One region of the Mesorhizobium sp. WSM1293 genome, then DNA from elsewhere that is predicted to be linked to it. Evidence: riboswitches for the same ligand, from Rfam matches in the RefSeq annotation. Region 1 holds a riboswitch; each other region holds the start of a gene.

Evidence for each region. Region 1 has a riboswitch for cobalamin ahead of M729_RS0101410 (CbtB domain-containing protein). Riboswitches for the same ligand answer to the same signal wherever they lie in the genome.
Region 2: another riboswitch for cobalamin. It lies ahead of M729_RS0124950 (ABC transporter ATP-binding protein); the one in region 1 lies ahead of M729_RS0101410 (CbtB domain-containing protein).
Region 3: another riboswitch for cobalamin. It lies ahead of bluB (5,6-dimethylbenzimidazole synthase); the one in region 1 lies ahead of M729_RS0101410 (CbtB domain-containing protein).
Region 4: another riboswitch for cobalamin. It lies ahead of M729_RS0105465 (aromatic ring-hydroxylating dioxygenase subunit alpha); the one in region 1 lies ahead of M729_RS0101410 (CbtB domain-containing protein).

The regions. Positions count from the first base shown of each region.
Region 1 covers NZ_AZUV01000001.1:271,741-275,859, forward strand. Annotated here, with positions in the region: gene cbiB (adenosylcobinamide-phosphate synthase CbiB) at 1-447, shown strand, start outside; gene cobO (cob(I)yrinic acid a,c-diamide adenosyltransferase) at 501-1,115, opposite strand; gene cobU (bifunctional adenosylcobinamide kinase/adenosylcobinamide-phosphate guanylyltransferase) at 1,117-1,632, opposite strand; gene M729_RS0101405 (CbtA family protein) at 1,625-2,395, opposite strand; gene M729_RS0101410 (CbtB domain-containing protein) at 2,411-2,590, opposite strand; cobalamin riboswitch at 2,626-2,822, opposite strand; gene M729_RS0101415 (MFS transporter) at 2,888-4,087, opposite strand.
Region 2 covers NZ_AZUV01000025.1:6,479-10,597, forward strand. Annotated here, with positions in the region: gene M729_RS0124940 (alanine racemase) at 1-283, shown strand, start outside; gene M729_RS0124945 (AraC family transcriptional regulator) at 289-1,122, opposite strand; cobalamin riboswitch at 1,358-1,565, shown strand; gene M729_RS0124950 (ABC transporter ATP-binding protein) at 1,730-2,518, shown strand; gene M729_RS0124955 (ABC transporter substrate-binding protein) at 2,568-3,515, shown strand; gene M729_RS0124960 (iron ABC transporter permease) at 3,545-4,119, shown strand, end outside.
Region 3 covers NZ_KI911320.1:139,227-143,345, forward strand. Annotated here, with positions in the region: gene M729_RS0133260 (pirin family protein) at 40-960, opposite strand; gene M729_RS0133265 (DUF2277 domain-containing protein) at 1,000-1,266, opposite strand; gene M729_RS0133270 (exodeoxyribonuclease VII small subunit) at 1,377-1,628, opposite strand; gene M729_RS0133275 (histone deacetylase family protein) at 1,632-2,558, opposite strand; cobalamin riboswitch at 2,681-2,861, shown strand; partial or broken gene bluB (5,6-dimethylbenzimidazole synthase) at 2,972-3,589, shown strand; gene M729_RS0133285 (hypothetical protein) at 3,712-4,119, opposite strand, start outside.
Region 4 covers NZ_AZUV01000004.1:1,002-5,120, forward strand. Annotated here, with positions in the region: gene M729_RS0105460 (DUF680 domain-containing protein) at 1-35, opposite strand, end outside; cobalamin riboswitch at 546-748, shown strand; gene M729_RS0105465 (aromatic ring-hydroxylating dioxygenase subunit alpha) at 863-2,110, shown strand; gene M729_RS0105470 (hybrid-cluster NAD(P)-dependent oxidoreductase) at 2,136-3,236, shown strand; gene M729_RS0105475 (PqqD family protein) at 3,406-3,837, shown strand; gene M729_RS0105480 (hypothetical protein) at 3,886-4,119, shown strand, end outside.

The sequences.
Region 1 (4,119 bases):
TACAAGGCCGCCAACACCGCCGATTCGATGATCGGTCACCGCACCCCGCGCCACGAGGCGTTCGGCTGGGCGGCGGCGCGCTTCGACGACTGGATCAACCTGCCGGCGTCGCGGCTGACGGCGCTTCTGATCGTGCTGGCGGCGTTCTTCGTCAAAGGCGCTGATGCGAAAAAAGCCTGGCATGCGGTGCGGCGCGACGCGAAAAAACATCGCTCACCCAATGCCGGCTGGCCGGAAGCGGCGATGGCCGGTGCGCTCGGCCTGGCGCTCGCCGGCCCGCGCTTCTATGGCGGCGTGCTGGTCGACGACGTCTTCATGGGCGAAGGCGGCCGGCGCGAAGCCGACAGCCTCGACATCAGGCAGGCGCTGAAACTCTATCGCTTCGCCGACTATCTGCTGATCGCTCTGTTCGGGTTGGTTTCGGTCGTTGTCATCGTTGTGACCTAACCTCACCCTCACCCTCACCCTCACCCTCCCCGTCTGGGGAGGTTGAGGAACACTCAGAACTCGATCCCCTGCTGCGCTTTCACGCCGGCGGAAAAATGATGCTTGGTCACGCTCATTTCGGTGACGAGGTCTGCGGCCTCGACCAGCGCCGGCTTGGCGTTGCGGCCGGTGACAACGACATGCAGGCCCTCGCGCCGCGCTTTTAGCGCGCCAACCACTCTGTCGAGATCGAGATAGTCGTAGCGCAGCGCAATGTTCAATTCGTCGAGCACCAGCAGGCTGATCGACGGATCGGCCATCAGTTCGAGCACCTTGGCCCAGGCGGCTTCGGCGGCAGCGATGTCGCGCTTCAGATCCTGGGTTTCCCAGGTGAACCCCTCGCCCATCGCGTGCCACACGACACGGTCGCCGAAGGCGGCGAAGGCGTCCTTCTCGCCGGTGTGCCACTTGCCCTTGATGAACTGGACGACACCGACGCGCTTGCCGTAGCCGAGCATCCGCAGCGCCAGCCCGAAGGCGGCCGTGGTCTTGCCTTTGCCCGGGCCGGTGTTGACGATGAGCAATCCCTTCTCGACCGTCTTGCTCGCCACCTCGGCATCCTGCACCGCCTTGCGCTTGGCCATCTTGGCGCGGTGGCGCTCTTCGTCCTTATTGTCGATATCGGTCATATCATTTCACCTTGAGCGGCAGCCCCGCCACCATCAGCAGCACCGTATCGGCAATCGCCGCGACCTGCTGGTTGAGCCGGCCGGCGGCATCGCGAAAGCGGCGCGCCAGTGCATTGTCCGGCACGATGCCTTGTCCGACTTCATTGGACACCAAGAACCAGGGTCCGCGCGGCCGCGACAGCACCTCCGCCAATCGCCGGCATTCAAGGTCCAGATCGTGTTCGGCCAGCATATGGTTGGTCAGCCACAGCGTCAGGCAGTCGACAAGCACCGGCCGATCGTCCGGCAAGGCGGCAAGCGCGCCGGCGAGATCGAGCGGTGCGTCGATGGTCGTCCAGCCTTCGCCGCGCCGCGACCGGTGCAACGCGATGCGCTCACGCATCTCGTCATCATAGGCTTGCGCCGTGGCGATATAGGTCCAGGGCGGCGGCAAGGCGGTCGCCAAAATTTCGGCGTGCGCGCTCTTGCCGGAGCGCGCACCGCCGATGAGGAAGGTCAGTGTCTTGCGATCAGGCAAAGCTGTCGCGCAGGCTGGTCGCGGTGCCGGTGAAGCGGCCGCGCACCACGCCGACAACCGCGCCGAGCACCAGCCAGAACACCAGATTGGTCACGGTCACCGCCACCACGAACTGGTGATGCAGCCCTTCCGGAATCGCCGTCTCGTAACTGTCGGGCTGCGGTGCCCCGACAACATGCGGTGCGACGATCAAAAGGACGGCAAGGATCGCCAGCGGCAGCGACTTGCGGAACGCGATCAGGCCGAGACCGGCAGCGGTTGCCGCCACCGTTGCCCACCACCAGATCTGGCGCTGGGTGAGATCGGCGGCCGGCATGGCCGGCAGTTCCGGCGGCAGGCCGAGGCCCGGCGCCAGCGTGAACACGGCAAAGCCGGCCAAGCCCCAGAACACGCCCTGGCGCCAACCACCGATACCGCCGGCGAATTCGGAAACCGCGACCAGGATCAATCCGAAGCCGATGCCGGTGACGATGTTGGCAAGCACGCTGAAGGCGAAACGCTCGAAACCGTCTGCCGGCGCCCAGCCCTCGTCTTCCGCCGCAGCAGTCGCTTCGGCAGGGGCCGGAGCGGCTGCGCTCATGGCATTGCTATCCGTTGCTGCCGGAGCGGCATGGTCATGGTGATGCCCGCCGCCCGCCTGTTCGTAGACTTCCGCCTTCAGGATCAGCGGCACGGTCGCATAGGCCTGCATGCAGGCAAGAACGACGCCGGCCACGAGCCCTGCGATCGCCGCGATGAACACGACGTTGCGAAACAGGTTCATGATGTCAGCCCCTCGTCAGTGGCAGGGAAATGCCATCGAATGGCGATAGTCGTGAGCCGCATTGTGGACCGCATCGATATGCGAGAAGCCGACAAAGCCCATCACGAAAATGCCGAGCAGCGCGGCGAGCGCGAGCTGCATGAAGCGCGACTGCGAGGAGACGGAAGCGCCGAGGGAGACGGAAGCGGTAGTCATGTCTTGTCCTTTCGCCCTCCACCCGAGGGCATCGAAGTCAGTTTCCTGTCGCCGGCAGGTCTCCTGGCTCACGGATCAGCGTCCTTCCCCACCTTCCCGAAGAAAAATCTTCAGTGGCATATGGAGAGGACTACCGCACACAGTTGCGGGGGCAGCCACGGCATTGGGCGAAATCCGCCCTTACCGCATTCCCTCTTGGCTCCAAAATGGAACCGGCGACACCGGCGACTATAGGCAGAATCCTCGCGTCCGGCAAACCAAATTCCGCCGGCGACCGTTGCGAATGCGCCATGAAGGTCAAAGCGATTTCGGCAGATAGCGCCACGTCACGAAGCCGCAGACCGCCGCCAGCAGGCCGAGCGTGACGAACACCGAGCCCAGGCCGAAGAAGGCCAGCACCACCGAATAGACCAGCGGCGGCGTCAGCTCGGAAAAGTCGAGATAGGTGCGATAGACCGCCGCCATCTGCGATCTTTCATAGGAGCGCACCGAGCGCATGAAGGCGGTCGAGCCGAGCGCGTCGAGTGCAATGGTGAAGAAGGCGCCGCAGAGCAGGAAGGCGCCGGTGAGCAGCGGCACGGTTTCGCCGACGAAGCCCGCCGCCAGAAGCGCGACCGACATGGCGAAATAGGCAAATGTCATGGTCCTGCGGCCGCCAAAGCGCTTTCCCGCCTTGCCCCAGAAAATCGCCATGAACAAAAGCGCGTTGCCGGCCGAAACCAGCAGGCCGCCGGCCAGCTTGCCCTCACCCGTAATGACCATGAACAGCGGCCCATAGACGAAGAACGTCGTCCAGAAACAGGAGCGCCCAAACGCGATCAGCCAGGCCAGCCTGAGCCTGGGCTGGGCGATGAAGCGGCCGATATTGGCGAGCGGATTGGCTGGTCGCGTCTTGCCGGGACGGATCGACGGGTTGTCGCCGAGCCGGTAGGTCCAGAACAATGCCAGCAGGGCTAACGCGAACACGGCCACCGCGCCATGCGCGGCATAGACGCCGAAGCGCGTGTAGAGGAAGATGCCGAGCGTCGGCCCACCGGTCCAGGCCAGCATCGACCACGCCATGCGCAGCGATTCGGCCTGCATGAAGTCGGTCTTGCGGATGTGGTCCATGATGTAGAGGTTGAGCGTGATCGACAGCGCGCTGGCGCCCATCACCCGGCACAGCATGCCGGCCAGTTGCCCGGCAAGCGTGTCGGTGACGAAGAACAGCGAGCCGATGGCCAGCAGGCAGGCGCCCGCCGTGTAGACCCAGCGCCGGGCGAAACGGCGGATCAGCATCGGCATGAACAATGTCACCGACAGGCCGAGCATCGCCACGACGGTGTAGAGGATCGAGACGATCTGCTCGTTGTGCAGGATCTCGTAAGCCTGGATCGGGATGACGCTCGACACCGTGGCGCGGGCGAAGGATTCGACCGCATAGAGCGAAGCGAAGGTGCGCGCGTCCGCGGCCTTGAGGGCCGGTAGCCAGATCGGATGGCGCACATGGGTGGACATTGCTTTCCCCGAAGCAGATTCACCGGGTCAAA
Region 2 (4,119 bases), on a different contig from region 1:
GCTGCAGGCGCTCGGCCGGTTTCCGCGCAAGGGCTGCTATCTCTATGGCGGCAAGTGGATGGCCGAGCCGGTCTTCCCCCAAGGCATGAAGACGAACGGCCTGCTCGGCCTGTCCTCCAACCAGCAATTCATGGGCTTGCCCGCCGATGCGACCGCAAGGCCAGGCGACTACGCGTTTCTAAGGCCGACGCAGAGCGAGGCCGTGCTGCAGCAATTCGGGTCGATCGCCGTGTTTTCCGGCGGAAAGGTCATCGATCGCTGGCCGGCGCTGCCGATGGCGTGATCGAGCTACGCCTTCACCGGTACCCAGATCTCCAGGCCGCCATTGCCGCTGTGGGCATCGAACTCCGGTCCATAGCGCTCGAATTCCGGTGCATCCGCGATTTCGTGACCGGAGGCGGGCAGCCAGCTGTTCCAGATCGTGTTGATCGTCCGGCGGATGGATGAGATGTGCTCGCGGTGCGAGAACACCGCATATTTCTGCGCCGGCACCCGCACCCGATAGAAGTCCTTCGGCAGATCCGCAAAGCCGGACACTTCGACGCCGACGACATAGTCGAAATTGCCCGCGTCGTCGCCATTAAGGCACACGCCGTAGAAAACGCCTGAGATCTCGCCGGGGATGTTGCCGATAAAGGGTGCAAAACGCTGCCACTGCATCGGAATCCCGGCGCTGGTTTCACAGCTGTAGCGTTCGCCGAGGCCGGCGATCAGGAACGGCCGGCTGGTCTCGAAGCGCGGTGGTTCGAGATTGGTGAGGAGGGACTGGTCCATCAGGATCGGCTCCACGAGGTCGAGGTTGTTGGTCGAGCCTTGCGCGCGCACCAGTTCCGGCGTGGTGCCGAACTGATCGCGGAAGGCACGGGTGAACGCCTCATGCGAGTTGTAGCCGGCGTCGAGCGCGACGACGAGGATGTCGGGCGCTCCGCCGGCCAGCTTGCGCGCCGCCTCGGTCAGCCGGCGTGAGCGCATGTAACCCATCACCGAGCGGCCGGTTGCGGCGCCGAAGGCGCGCGTCACATGAAAACGCGACACGCCGCTGCTTTGCGCGACATCGTCAAGCGAGATCGCCTCCGGCAGATGGCTCTCGACGAACCACAGCGCTTTCTCGGTCGGGTTCATGGGGCTCCTTTTCGCATTGGCCGGATCATCTTGGCGTTTCCTGGCGCGGCCAGTTTGATCGAAATTGCGCATTCCGTGCAATCTGCGCCGATCCCATGGGCTTTCGCTTGACAGCGGGCCGCGTCATCTCCTAAGAATGTTATGTTATTACATAAAATGAGCGTGCAATGCCTGTTTCCCTTAGCTGGCCCACCACTTCGTCCGAGAAATCCATTGCGAAGCGTTTGGTGGAAATCTACGCTGAAGTGGTGATGGTCCCCGAGCCGAAAGGCGAGGGGTGAAAAGGGAACACGGTGAGGCCTGTTCAGGTCGAGGCCGTGGCTGCCCCCGCAACTGTAAGCGGCGAGCAAAATCCGTGAATGCCACTGGCCGGCAAGGCTGGGAAGGCAGGATGGCGCAACGACCCGCGAGCCAGGAGACCTGCCATCACTGAGTTGACCGGACGGGGTGTGCCGGGAGGAAACGCGAATCCCGGCCTTGTCGGCCGGTTCGCCAGCTTCCTTCCGTCGCCAGTTTTGGAAAGTGACGGAAAGTTGGACGGCTCCATCGATCATCGCATCACCATGCGCACGCTTTGCCGTCCCCGCAATCCGGCGGGCTGCAGCCGATGAGCGCAGCGCTTCTCGAAGCCCATGACCTCTGTGCCATGGCGAATGGGCGGAATCTGGTCCAGGCGGTCAGCTTCTCGGTGGCCGCTGGCGATCGCCTTGCCATCATCGGTCCCAACGGCGCCGGCAAGACGACGCTGCTGCGCATGCTGTCGGGCATGCTGCGGCCAAGTTCCGGCGAGGTGAAGCTTGGCGGACGCGGGCTGGACAGGATTTCGGCCGCCGAGCGGGCGTTGCATATCGCCGTTGTCGGCCAGACCGACCAGCCCGATCCGCGGCTGGCGGTGATCGATTATGTCGAGCTTGGCCGGGTCCCGCACGCCGGACTGAGGCGCAGGAGCGAGGAACGCGACATTGTCGTCAATGCGCTGCGCCGGACCGGCCTGCTGCCGCTGCTTGGCCGCACCGTCGGCTCGCTGTCGGGCGGCGAGCGCCAGCGCGCCCAACTGGCGCGCGCCATCGCCCAGCAGCCCAAAATCCTGTTCCTCGACGAACCGACCAACCATCTGGACCCGCGCGCCCGCGGCGAACTGCTCGACCTCGTGGCAGGCTTCGAGATGACGGTGATCGCGGTGCTGCACGATCTGGCGCTGGTAGCACCCTTCGCCACCAGGGTTGCGGTGATGAATCATGCCCGCCTGCAAGCGCTCGCCGCACCGCGCGAAGCGCTGGCCCAACAGCTGATCCGCGAGATTTTCGGCATCGATGTGCTGCGCCTGCGCCATCCGACCGAGGATCGAGAGTTGACGGTGTTCGAGGTTCCGAACCGTGCCGCGCCGCCGTCGTGATTGAAGCCGTTCCATAGTCGACCCGATCCCACCCACAAGGAGCATACCCGTGAAACGCCTCGCTTTTTCGCTTGCCGTCTCGCTGCTGACCTCGACCGCCTTCGCCTTCCCGGTAACCGTCGACAGCTGCGGCAAGCCGCTGACCTTCGACGCGCCGCCGAAGCGCGCTGTCATCCATGATCTGAACATGGCCGAGATGGCTTTCGCGCTGAAATTGCAGCCGTCAATCGTCGGCCTGACCGGCATCACCGGATGGTACAAGGTCGGTCCCGAATTCAAGGCAGAGCAGGGTTCGATCCCGGAGCTGGCGCCGAAATATCCGACGCTCGAAAACCTCGTGGCCGTGGAGCCGGATTTCTTCTTCGCCGGCTGGTACTACGGCATGAAGCCGGGTGGCGAGGTGACGCCCGACACGCTTGCCCCGCACGGCATCAAGACGCTGGTTCTGGCGGAAAGCTGCGTCCATCTCGACAAGAGGCGCCCCGCCGCCTCGATGGACCTGCTCTACGGCGACGTCGAAAAGCTGGGCAAGATCTTCGGCAAGGAGACAGAGGCGGAAAAGCTTGTCTCTGGCTGGAAGGCGCAGCTCGCCGACATCACCGCCAAGGTCGGCAGCGCCAAGGGCACGCGGGTGTTCCTCTACGATTCCGGCGAGGACAAGCCGTTCACCGCAGGCAAGTTCGCCATCCCCAGCGCCATGATCACTGCCGCCGGCGGCGACAACATCATGGCTGACATGGACACCAGCTGGGGCAACACGGATTGGGAAACGGTGGCGTCGCGCAATCCGCAATTCCTCATCCTGCTCGATTACCAGGACGGTGGCGGCTACAGGAAGCTGCTCGACTTCCTGAAGGCGCATCCGGCCATGAAGGAGACCGACGCGGTCAAGAACGAGCGCTTCGTTGCCCTCCGCTACGCCGAGCTGACGCCTGGACCCGCCAACATCGAAGCGATCGACAAGATCGCCAAGGCCATGCACCCGGAAGCATTTTGAGCTTGCGCCATCCGGCATTTGCGTTGGCCATGCTGGCGGGAGCGGCGGCGATCGCCGCTCTCGCTCTGCTGTCGATCGCCTATGGCTCGACGCTGATCCCGCTGGCCGACGTTGTAGCAGCGCTTGGCCGCGCAATCGGCTTAGGCGGGCACGACGTGTCCGGGCCGGTCGGCAAGATCGTCGTCGATCTGCGGCTGCCGCGCACGATCCTGGCCATCTGCGTCGGCGCGGGCCTCGGCGTCGTCGGCGCGCTGCTGCAGACAGTGACCCGCAACGATCTCGCCGATCCGTTCCTGTTCGGCCTGTCGTCGGGCGCCGCCGCCGGTGCTGTTTCCGTCATCACCGTCTTCGGCGACAGCTTTGGCATCTGGACGTTGCCGGTCGCGGCCTTCACCGGCGGCATATTGGCCGCCGGCGTCGTCCTGCTGCTGGTCGCGCGGGTGAGGGGCCAAGGGCCGGAGCGGCTGATCCTCGCCGGCCTTGCCGTGTCCTTCATGTTCACCGCCTTGACCAACTACCTGGTCTTTGCCGGCGACCAGCGCGCCGCCCACTCCGTGTTGTTCTGGACGATGGGCGGCCTTGGCCTGGCGCGCTGGGACAATAT
Region 3 (4,119 bases), on a different contig from region 1:
GTCGTTTCCCCAAAACCGGGCCACTTTGGGCGAAAGGCATCAGCTTTCCGGCAGCGGAATGAACTCTTCCTCGTCTCCTGGAACGATGTCGAAGCGGCCTGTCTTCCATTCCTCTTTCGCCTGTTCGATACGCTCTTTCGACGACGAGACGAAATTCCACCAGATGTAACGCTTCGAACCAAGAGAGGCGCCGCCGAACAGCATGAAATGCGCCCCGGTCTGCGACGACACGACGATCTCGTCACCGGGACGGAACACCAGCAGCCGTTCGGCTGGGAACACATCGCCCGAAATCGAGACCTCGCCTTCCAGCGTGTAAATGGCGCGCTCTTCCGCATCGGCAGGGATTTTCACGCTGGCGCCGGGCGCCAGGCGCAGGTCGGCGTAGAGCGTCTCCGAATCGGCCCTGACCGGGGACCGTAATCCTTGGAAATCGCCGATGATGAGGCGCCCGTTGACGCCTTCGGCATCAATCTCGGGAAGCCTGAGCGCTCCTGTGTTCTCGAACACAGGAGCCACCTCTTCCTTGTCGTCCGGCAGCGCCAGCCATGTCTGCAGGCCGGATACCGACATCGGCGCGCCACGCAGTTCCTCCGGCGTACGCTCCGAATGGACGATGCCGCGGCCGGCGGTCATCAAATTCACGTCGCCGGGCTGAATGACCATTTCGGTGCCGAGGGAGTCGCGGTGCCGGATCTTGCCGTCGAACAGATAGGTGACCGTCGACAGTCCGATATGCGGATGCGGACGGACGTCCAGCGCCTGGCCGGCCCGCAGGATCGCGGGACCCATGCGGTCGAAGAAGATGAACGGACCGACCAGCCGCCTTTTTGCCGTTGGCAGGGCACGGCGCACCTGAAAACCACCGATGTCCTTGGCGTTCGGAACGACCATCAATTCGATCTGATCGCTGGCGAACGCATCGCCCACCTCAGGGTCTTTCCCGGGGAAGAAGCTCATGGACTCTCCTTGTCGGTGGTCGAAGGGCGCCTGGCCGCATCAGGCAAAGCGGATGGCCGCCTTTGCCCGCAGCTTGGCCGCCACCTCTTCGCGATTGCGCGGATGCTGATGGGTTTCCAGGGAATCGAGCAGTTCGCGCGCCGAGGCCGCGATGGCGTCGACGGCATGATCGAAGGCGTGCTGGTTCTGCTTCGAGGGTCGCGTCGTTCCGCTCAGCTTGCGGACGAACTGAAGGGCCGCGTCGCGCACCTCGTCATTGGTTGCCGGCGGATCAAAATTGAACAGGGTCTTGATGTTTCTGCACATCGCTTCCGTATCTCCTCTTGTCCTTGAGCTGTTTCAATCGGAACAAGTTATAGCCTCGATCATGATCATGTCCAAAAACCGGTGAGGCGAGGCCATCGTTCGGACCGGCCTTAATCCGCGTCGAGCGGCTCCGTTCCAACCGGCTTGCCGTCGCGCGACAGCCTGATCTTCTCGACCTTGTCCTCGGCGGCCTTCAGCAGCCGGTCGCAATGCGCCTTCAGCGCCTCGCCACGTTCATAGATCCTGATCGACTGGTCGAGCGGCACGTCGCCACGCTCCAGATCATCGACGATCTTCTCCAGCGCATCGAGTGCCTGCTCGAAGCTCATCGCCTTGACGTCTTCGTTGGTCTCACCAGCCATCGTTCATCCTTTCATCAGTCGCCCGACATGGGCGGCGACCGAAAATGCCAATCCCTGCAGATCGTAGCCGCCCTCGAGCAGGCTGACGAGCCGGTTGCCGCTGTGGCGTGCCGCGCGCTGCATCAGCTGGCCGGTCGCCCAATCGAAATCATCCTCGGTCAGATTGATCTCGGCCAGCGGATCGCGATGGTGCGCGTCGAACCCAGCCGAAATGATGATCAGGTCGGGCGCGAAATTGTCGAGCGCGGGCAGGACGCGCGACAGGAAGGCATCGCGAAACACCTCGCTGCCGGTCTGCGGCGCCAGCGGTGCGTTGACGATGTTGCCGGCGCCCGTTTCGGTCTTCGCTCCGGTGCCGGGATAAAGCGGCATCTGGTGTGTCGAGCAATAGAGCACCGAGGGATCGTCCCAGAAAATATCCTGCGTGCCATTGCCGTGATGCACGTCCCAGTCGACGATGGCAACGCGCTCGACACCGTGTTTCTTCTGCGCATAACGCGCCGCGATCGCCGCCGTGTTGAACAGGCAGAAGCCCATGGCCGTGGTCTTTTCGGCATGATGGCCGGGCGGCCGGGCGGCGACGAAGACGTTGTCGGCGCGGCCCGAAAAGACATCATCGACGGCGGCGTTGGCGGCGCCGATCGCGGTGATCGCCGCTTGCCAGCTCTTCGGACTGGCAGTGGTGTCGGCATCGATGCGGGTAATCCCCTCGTCGGGAATGGCGGCGCGCACGCGGGCGACGAAATCGGCAGGATGCGCGTAGAGGATGGTGGCCTCGTCGCCTTCCGGCGCCTGGATACGATCGAGCCCGGCAAAGGCTTCCTCATCGAGCACGCGCTCGATGGCACGCAGGCGGTCGGGCCGCTCGGGATGTCCGGGCGGCGTGAGATGCTCGAGGAAGATCGGATGCGTGTAGAGACGGGTGGTCATCGTCCTAATCTAGTGACCCGGATCGACAAAGGCCATGCACGGGCGGCCGATGACTGGGGAAAATCGCGCCTGCGTCCATTCGCGTCGCCGCGGGCATTGGCCTCGCCGGCGCTTCGGCGTAAGGTCCCTGGGTACTGCCTGGTGCCCGCCGCAAGCGGGAGAATCGGGAACACGGTTGAATTCCGTGGCGTGCCCAACGCTGTGAGGGGGACCGCGCCGGTAAATGCCACTGTCGATGACGGGAAGGCACCGGACGCGGGTTGATCCCAAGCCAGAAGACCGGCCTGGCAGGCATCGTCATCCGCATGGTCAGGCGGATGACATCAGAGCGACGTGCGTCCATTTGGACGCACAACGTACGCTCTGACCGTTTTGAATCTGCAATCGCAAGGGGACAAGCGATGCCGGAACATATGACCGCTGCCATTGACGATGGATTTGACCAGAATGCGCGCGATGCGGTCTATCGCGCCATGTTCACGCGGCGCGACGTGCGCAGCCATTTCCTGCCCACCGCGATCGATGACGACGTGCTGGCGCGGCTGCTGCTTGCCGCCCATCACGCGCCATCGGTCGGCTTCATGCAGCCATGGAATTTCATTGTCATTCGCGATGCCGGACGACGGGCGGAGGTGCGCGACCTGTTCCTGGCCGCGCGCGAGCAGGAACTGCCGGCGATCGAGGCGGAAAAACAGGCGCTGTACCGCAAGCTCAAGCTGGAAGGCATCTGCGAAAGCGCGCTCAACATCTGCATCACTTGCGACCGGCAGCGCTCGAAAGGTTCGCCGCTGGGACGCTGGCACAATCCGGAGATGGATCTCTACAGCACCGTCTGCGCAGTGCAGAATTTGTGGCTGGCCGCGCGTGCCGAGGGCGTTGGCGTCGGCTGGGTGAGCATCATCGAGGCTGAGGCGCTGAAGCGGCTGTTGGCCATTCCGGATCACGTAACGCCAATCGCCTATCTCTGCGTCGGCCGTGTTTCCGAGTTCGCTTCCAAACCGGACCTTGAAACGCATGGTTGGGGACGGCGGCTGCCGCTGCCGGAACTGATCATGAGCGAGACGTTTTCCGGGCAAGGCGAGACACAGCTGAAGTCCACCGTGGCGCGCCTCAACACCGTTTCTGCCTCACCAGACACCACCTGCCCGGCCGATCAGGGTGTGGCGCCGGCCGTACCCCAGCGCGAACCGCCGAAGGAGGCGAGCGCCTTGTCCTTGAGCTCCCTGAACTTCGACGACGCCTCGGCCAACCGGGCGTCCCAGGCCGGATCCGGCATCTGGCCCGCGATGGTCTTGAAATAGACCTGCATCAGGCAAGCGATGGCGAAAGGCTCGATGAAGGCCGCCTTGAACGCCCAGGCGAAGACGATGGCGAGCACGAAGGCCCAGCCGGCGAGCTGGCCGGGCATCAGGAACAGAATGGCGCCGGCAGGCGCCAGCATCATCAGAAAGATGACGAACGACACGCCCCACATGATGACCGCCAGCCAGACGGCGTTCTTGACCATGACCTTGCCGTTCTGGGCATAGAGCACGACGCCTTGGCGCGCCGTCTCGAAGGG
Region 4 (4,119 bases), on a different contig from region 1:
AGAAGGGCTGCGGCAGTGAGAATGATCTTTTTCATTTTTGGTACTCCAGTATCGTCTTTTTTCCGTCCGTCTAGCGGCGTGTCTTGGAAATGAAATCGCGTCGTTCGGACAGCCCCGATGTGGGAGGGCAAGGTCGTCTTTTCCAATCACGAAGTTGTTCCGTGTGGACCATGAATCCACACCTTGAAATTGTGCCAACGGAATCTAGGGATGCATTTTTCTTCTTCATATCAGTGTGTTAGGTGTAGACACTTGATTGATCACTGACTGTTTCAGAGGCCCAGCGTTCACACCGTCCTGCACGCACCGTCAACAGAAACGAACCGTTCGGTTCGATTTTAGGGCAAGCTAATAGTCACTTTTCGAAACCGTTAACCTTTTTTGACCCCCGCGAAGGGTCGGATTCGGGAAGATCGCAGCCGGCAAATGGCCGCCCGGGAGGTGGGATCTCGGCCCGCGACGAGCTGCAGTAGCGTTTCGCATGCCGTGTCGCGCCGCATGGATACGATGTCGTTTTCATGCCGACGGCGCGCCCGCGATCGTGGTTAGATCATACCATCTCAGGTGCCGCTTCGTGACGACGAGGCGGAGAATTGGGAAGCCGGTCAGAATCCGGCGCTGCCCCCGCAACGGTGGTGGAGTTCAAGTCGCAACGGGAGACCACTGGGCAACCGCCTGGGAAGGTGTCGCGATGGTCCGCAAGGACAACTCCAGAGCCCGGAAACCAGCCCGAGATTTTTAGACTCGACTGATCGCGGTGGGCGGTCAAGAGGTGGATAGCGCATGTCCGGCACACAGCCGGCCTGTGTTTCAATCCTTCCTCCATCACCACCAGTTCAGTCCTTAGAAACGAGGACAGGACATGGATATCCGCAACGACATGCTGAGGCTCCTGAAGGGGCGCCGGCAAGGCTTTTCGCTGGAGCAGCCCTTCTACACCGATCCAGACTACTTCAAGCTCGACATGGAGCTGATCTGGTATCGCGACTGGCTGTTCATCGGCCATGATTGCGAACTGCCTAAGCCGGGCAGCTACATCACCGTGCAGGTCGGCGACTATCCGGTCGTCCTTGTCCGCGACCAGCACGGCAAGATCAACGCCTTCCACAATTCCTGCCGCCATCGCGGCAGCCGCGTGTGCAACACGGAGAAGGGTACCGCGGCAAAGCTCGTCTGCCCGTATCATCAGTGGACCTACGAGCTGGACGGCCGCCTGCTGTTTGCCCGCCAGATGGCCGACGGTTTCGACAAGAGTGATTTCGGCCTGAAGCCGGTCGCCTGCGAGAGCGTCGGCGGCTACATCTTCATCTGCCTGGCCAAGGAACCGGCAGATTTCGCGCCGATGCGGGCGATGATCGAACCCTATCTTTTGCCGCACCGGCTGCGTGAAGCAAAGATCGCCTTCGAGAGCACGATCGTCGAGAAGGGCAACTGGAAGCTGGTCTGGGAAAACAACCGCGAGTGCTACCACTGCGCCGCCAATCATCCCGAGTTGTGCAAGACCTTCCCCGAGGCTCCAACCGTAACCGGCGTCCATGGCGCCGACAGCGACCCTGAAATGGTCGCACACTGGGCCAGATGCGAGGCATCAGGCTTGCCGAGCAAATTCCGCATCGATCCGGCAGGGCAGTACCGCGCCACCCGCGCGCCGCTGCTGCGCGATGCCGTCAGCTACACCATGACGGGAAAACGGGCGGTCCAGAAGAACCTGTCCGACAGCGTTTCAACCGACCGCATCGGCTCCTTGCTGCTCTATCACTATCCGACGACCTGGAACCATATCCTCGGCGACCACGCCGTTACCTTCCGCGTGCTGCCGATCAGTGCCACGGAAACCGCGGTGACCACGAAATGGCTCGTCCACAAGGATGCGGTCGAAGGCGTCGACTACGACCTCGCTGAGCTCACCCATGTCTGGACCGAGACCAACGACCAGGACCGCCGCATCGTCGAGGAAAACGCCTTCGGCATCCTGTCGCCGGCCTATGAACCAGGCCCCTATTCGGAGCTGCATGAGGGCGGCGTGATCCAGTTCGTCGAGTGGTACGCGTCGTTCATCGGGCCGCGCCTTGCCGAAGGCGGCCGGCCGGCCCTGCGCAGCGTCGCCTAGCCCAGGGGACAAGAGGATGAATGCGATGACGGACCTTGGCCTCTATCGCCATCTCGACCAGATGACGCCCTGGAACGACAGGCTGCAGGTGCTGGAAGTGATCGGCGTCAGCGACGAAGCGCCTGACGTGAAGACCTTCACCTTCCGCTCCGACAACCAGACCTGGTTCCGCTACAAACCGGGGCAGTTCGTGACTCTGGAACTGCCGACATCGGACGGGCCGCTGATGCGCACCTACACGCTGTCGTCCTCGCCGTCGCGGCCGTTCTCGATCGCGGTGACGGTCAAGGCGCAGGCGGGCAGCACCGGTACGCGCTGGATGTTCGACCATCTGACGCCCGGTTCGCACGTCAAGGCCTATGGGCCGACCGGCGACTTCTCGCTGCACAGCCACCCGGCCGCCAAATACCTGTTCATTTCGGCCGGTTCCGGCGTGACGCCGATGATGTCGATGCTGCGCTGGCTGAACGACTGCGCGCCATGGACCGATGTCGGCTTCGTCAACTGCGCGCGCCGCCCGGAAGAGATCATTTTCCGCAAGGAGCTCGAACTGCTCGGCAGCCGCATGCCTGGGCTGTCGCTCGGCTTCATGATCGAGGAGCGGTCGAGCCGCGAGGGCTGGTTCGGCCATATGGGCCGCATCGACGCGATCCGGCTGCCATTGCTGGCGCCCGATTTCCGTGAGCGCGAGATTTTCTGCTGCGGCCCCGATCCTTTCATGCGCGCCGTGCGCGGCATGCTGGACGCCGCCGGCTTCGACATGGCGAAATACCATCAGGAAAGCTTTGCCGCGCCTGCCGTGGAGGAGATCCCGGCGCCGTTCTCGCCGCCGGCGGAAGACGGCGCCGCTGCCACCGTGGAGGCCGTGACACCGATCCGGTTCTCGCATTCCGATGTCGATGCCGAATGCGTCGCCGGCCAGACCGTGCTGCAGACGGCACGCGCCTCGGGGGTGCGGATTCCCGCCGCCTGCGAGTTCGGCCTGTGCGGCACCTGCAAGGTGAGGAAGGTCGCGGGCGACGTGGAGATGAGCCACAATGGCGGCATCCTCGATCACGAAATCGAGGACGGCTTTATCCTCGCCTGTTGCTCGAAGCCGCTTTCGGCGCTTGAAATCGAGGCGTGACCGGCAGGCACGGTCAGAGACTGTCCATGCCCGCGCGGCCTGCAGCTGCGCTCGCCCGGGCCTACGCCATCTTGCCAAAAACCCTGCAAATGGTTAGACGCCTGCAACGGTGGGGTTGACCGTAGGGCCCGAAGATCATCTCCGCGGCCTGCTTCGGCGGGGAGCAAACATGCGACAATCCGGCGTATATGCCATTGCCAGCAAGGATATCGTCTTTGAATCCTTCGATGGCGAAGCCGTCGTTCTCGACCTGACCACCGGTAAATATTTCGGCTTCTCTGATTCAGGCAGCAGGCTTTGGGATGCACTGTCGTCCGGCGTGCCTGCCTCCGAACTGGTCGGCGCCGCGACCGGAATTGGCGCCCTCGATGCCGCCGCGATTGACGGCTTTGTTTCACAATTGCTCGAATTCGGTTTGCTGGCGGCCGCAACCGATGGCGTGGCAAGACCGGTTCCCAGCGAATTGCTGGCTCAGCTCGCCGCTGCCGGCGAGCCCCTCAAGGTCGACATCCATGACGACCTTGCCGACCTCATTGTCGTCGATCCCATCCACGAGGTCGAGGAGCCCCTCGGCTGGCCCGCAGTGAAGCAGGCCAACTGAGGCGCCCGCCAGGCTCTCGTTGCCGGACAGCTCCGGAACAGGCAGACCATGCCGAACGTCACTCTCGAAAACCTGACTGACTACGCACGTCATGTTCTGGCGCAAGCGCAGAGCAGCGCCGCGCATTATCCACTGACCTGCAAGGTGGGCTTGCCGCATCTGGAGTTGACCGCTCATGTGAGTGCCGGCGCGTTGGCGGATGCCTTCGCTCATGGCTTTGTCACGGCTCCGGACAACCGAGCGCCTGCCGACATCTGCCGCATCTTCGTCGCACATCCCGGC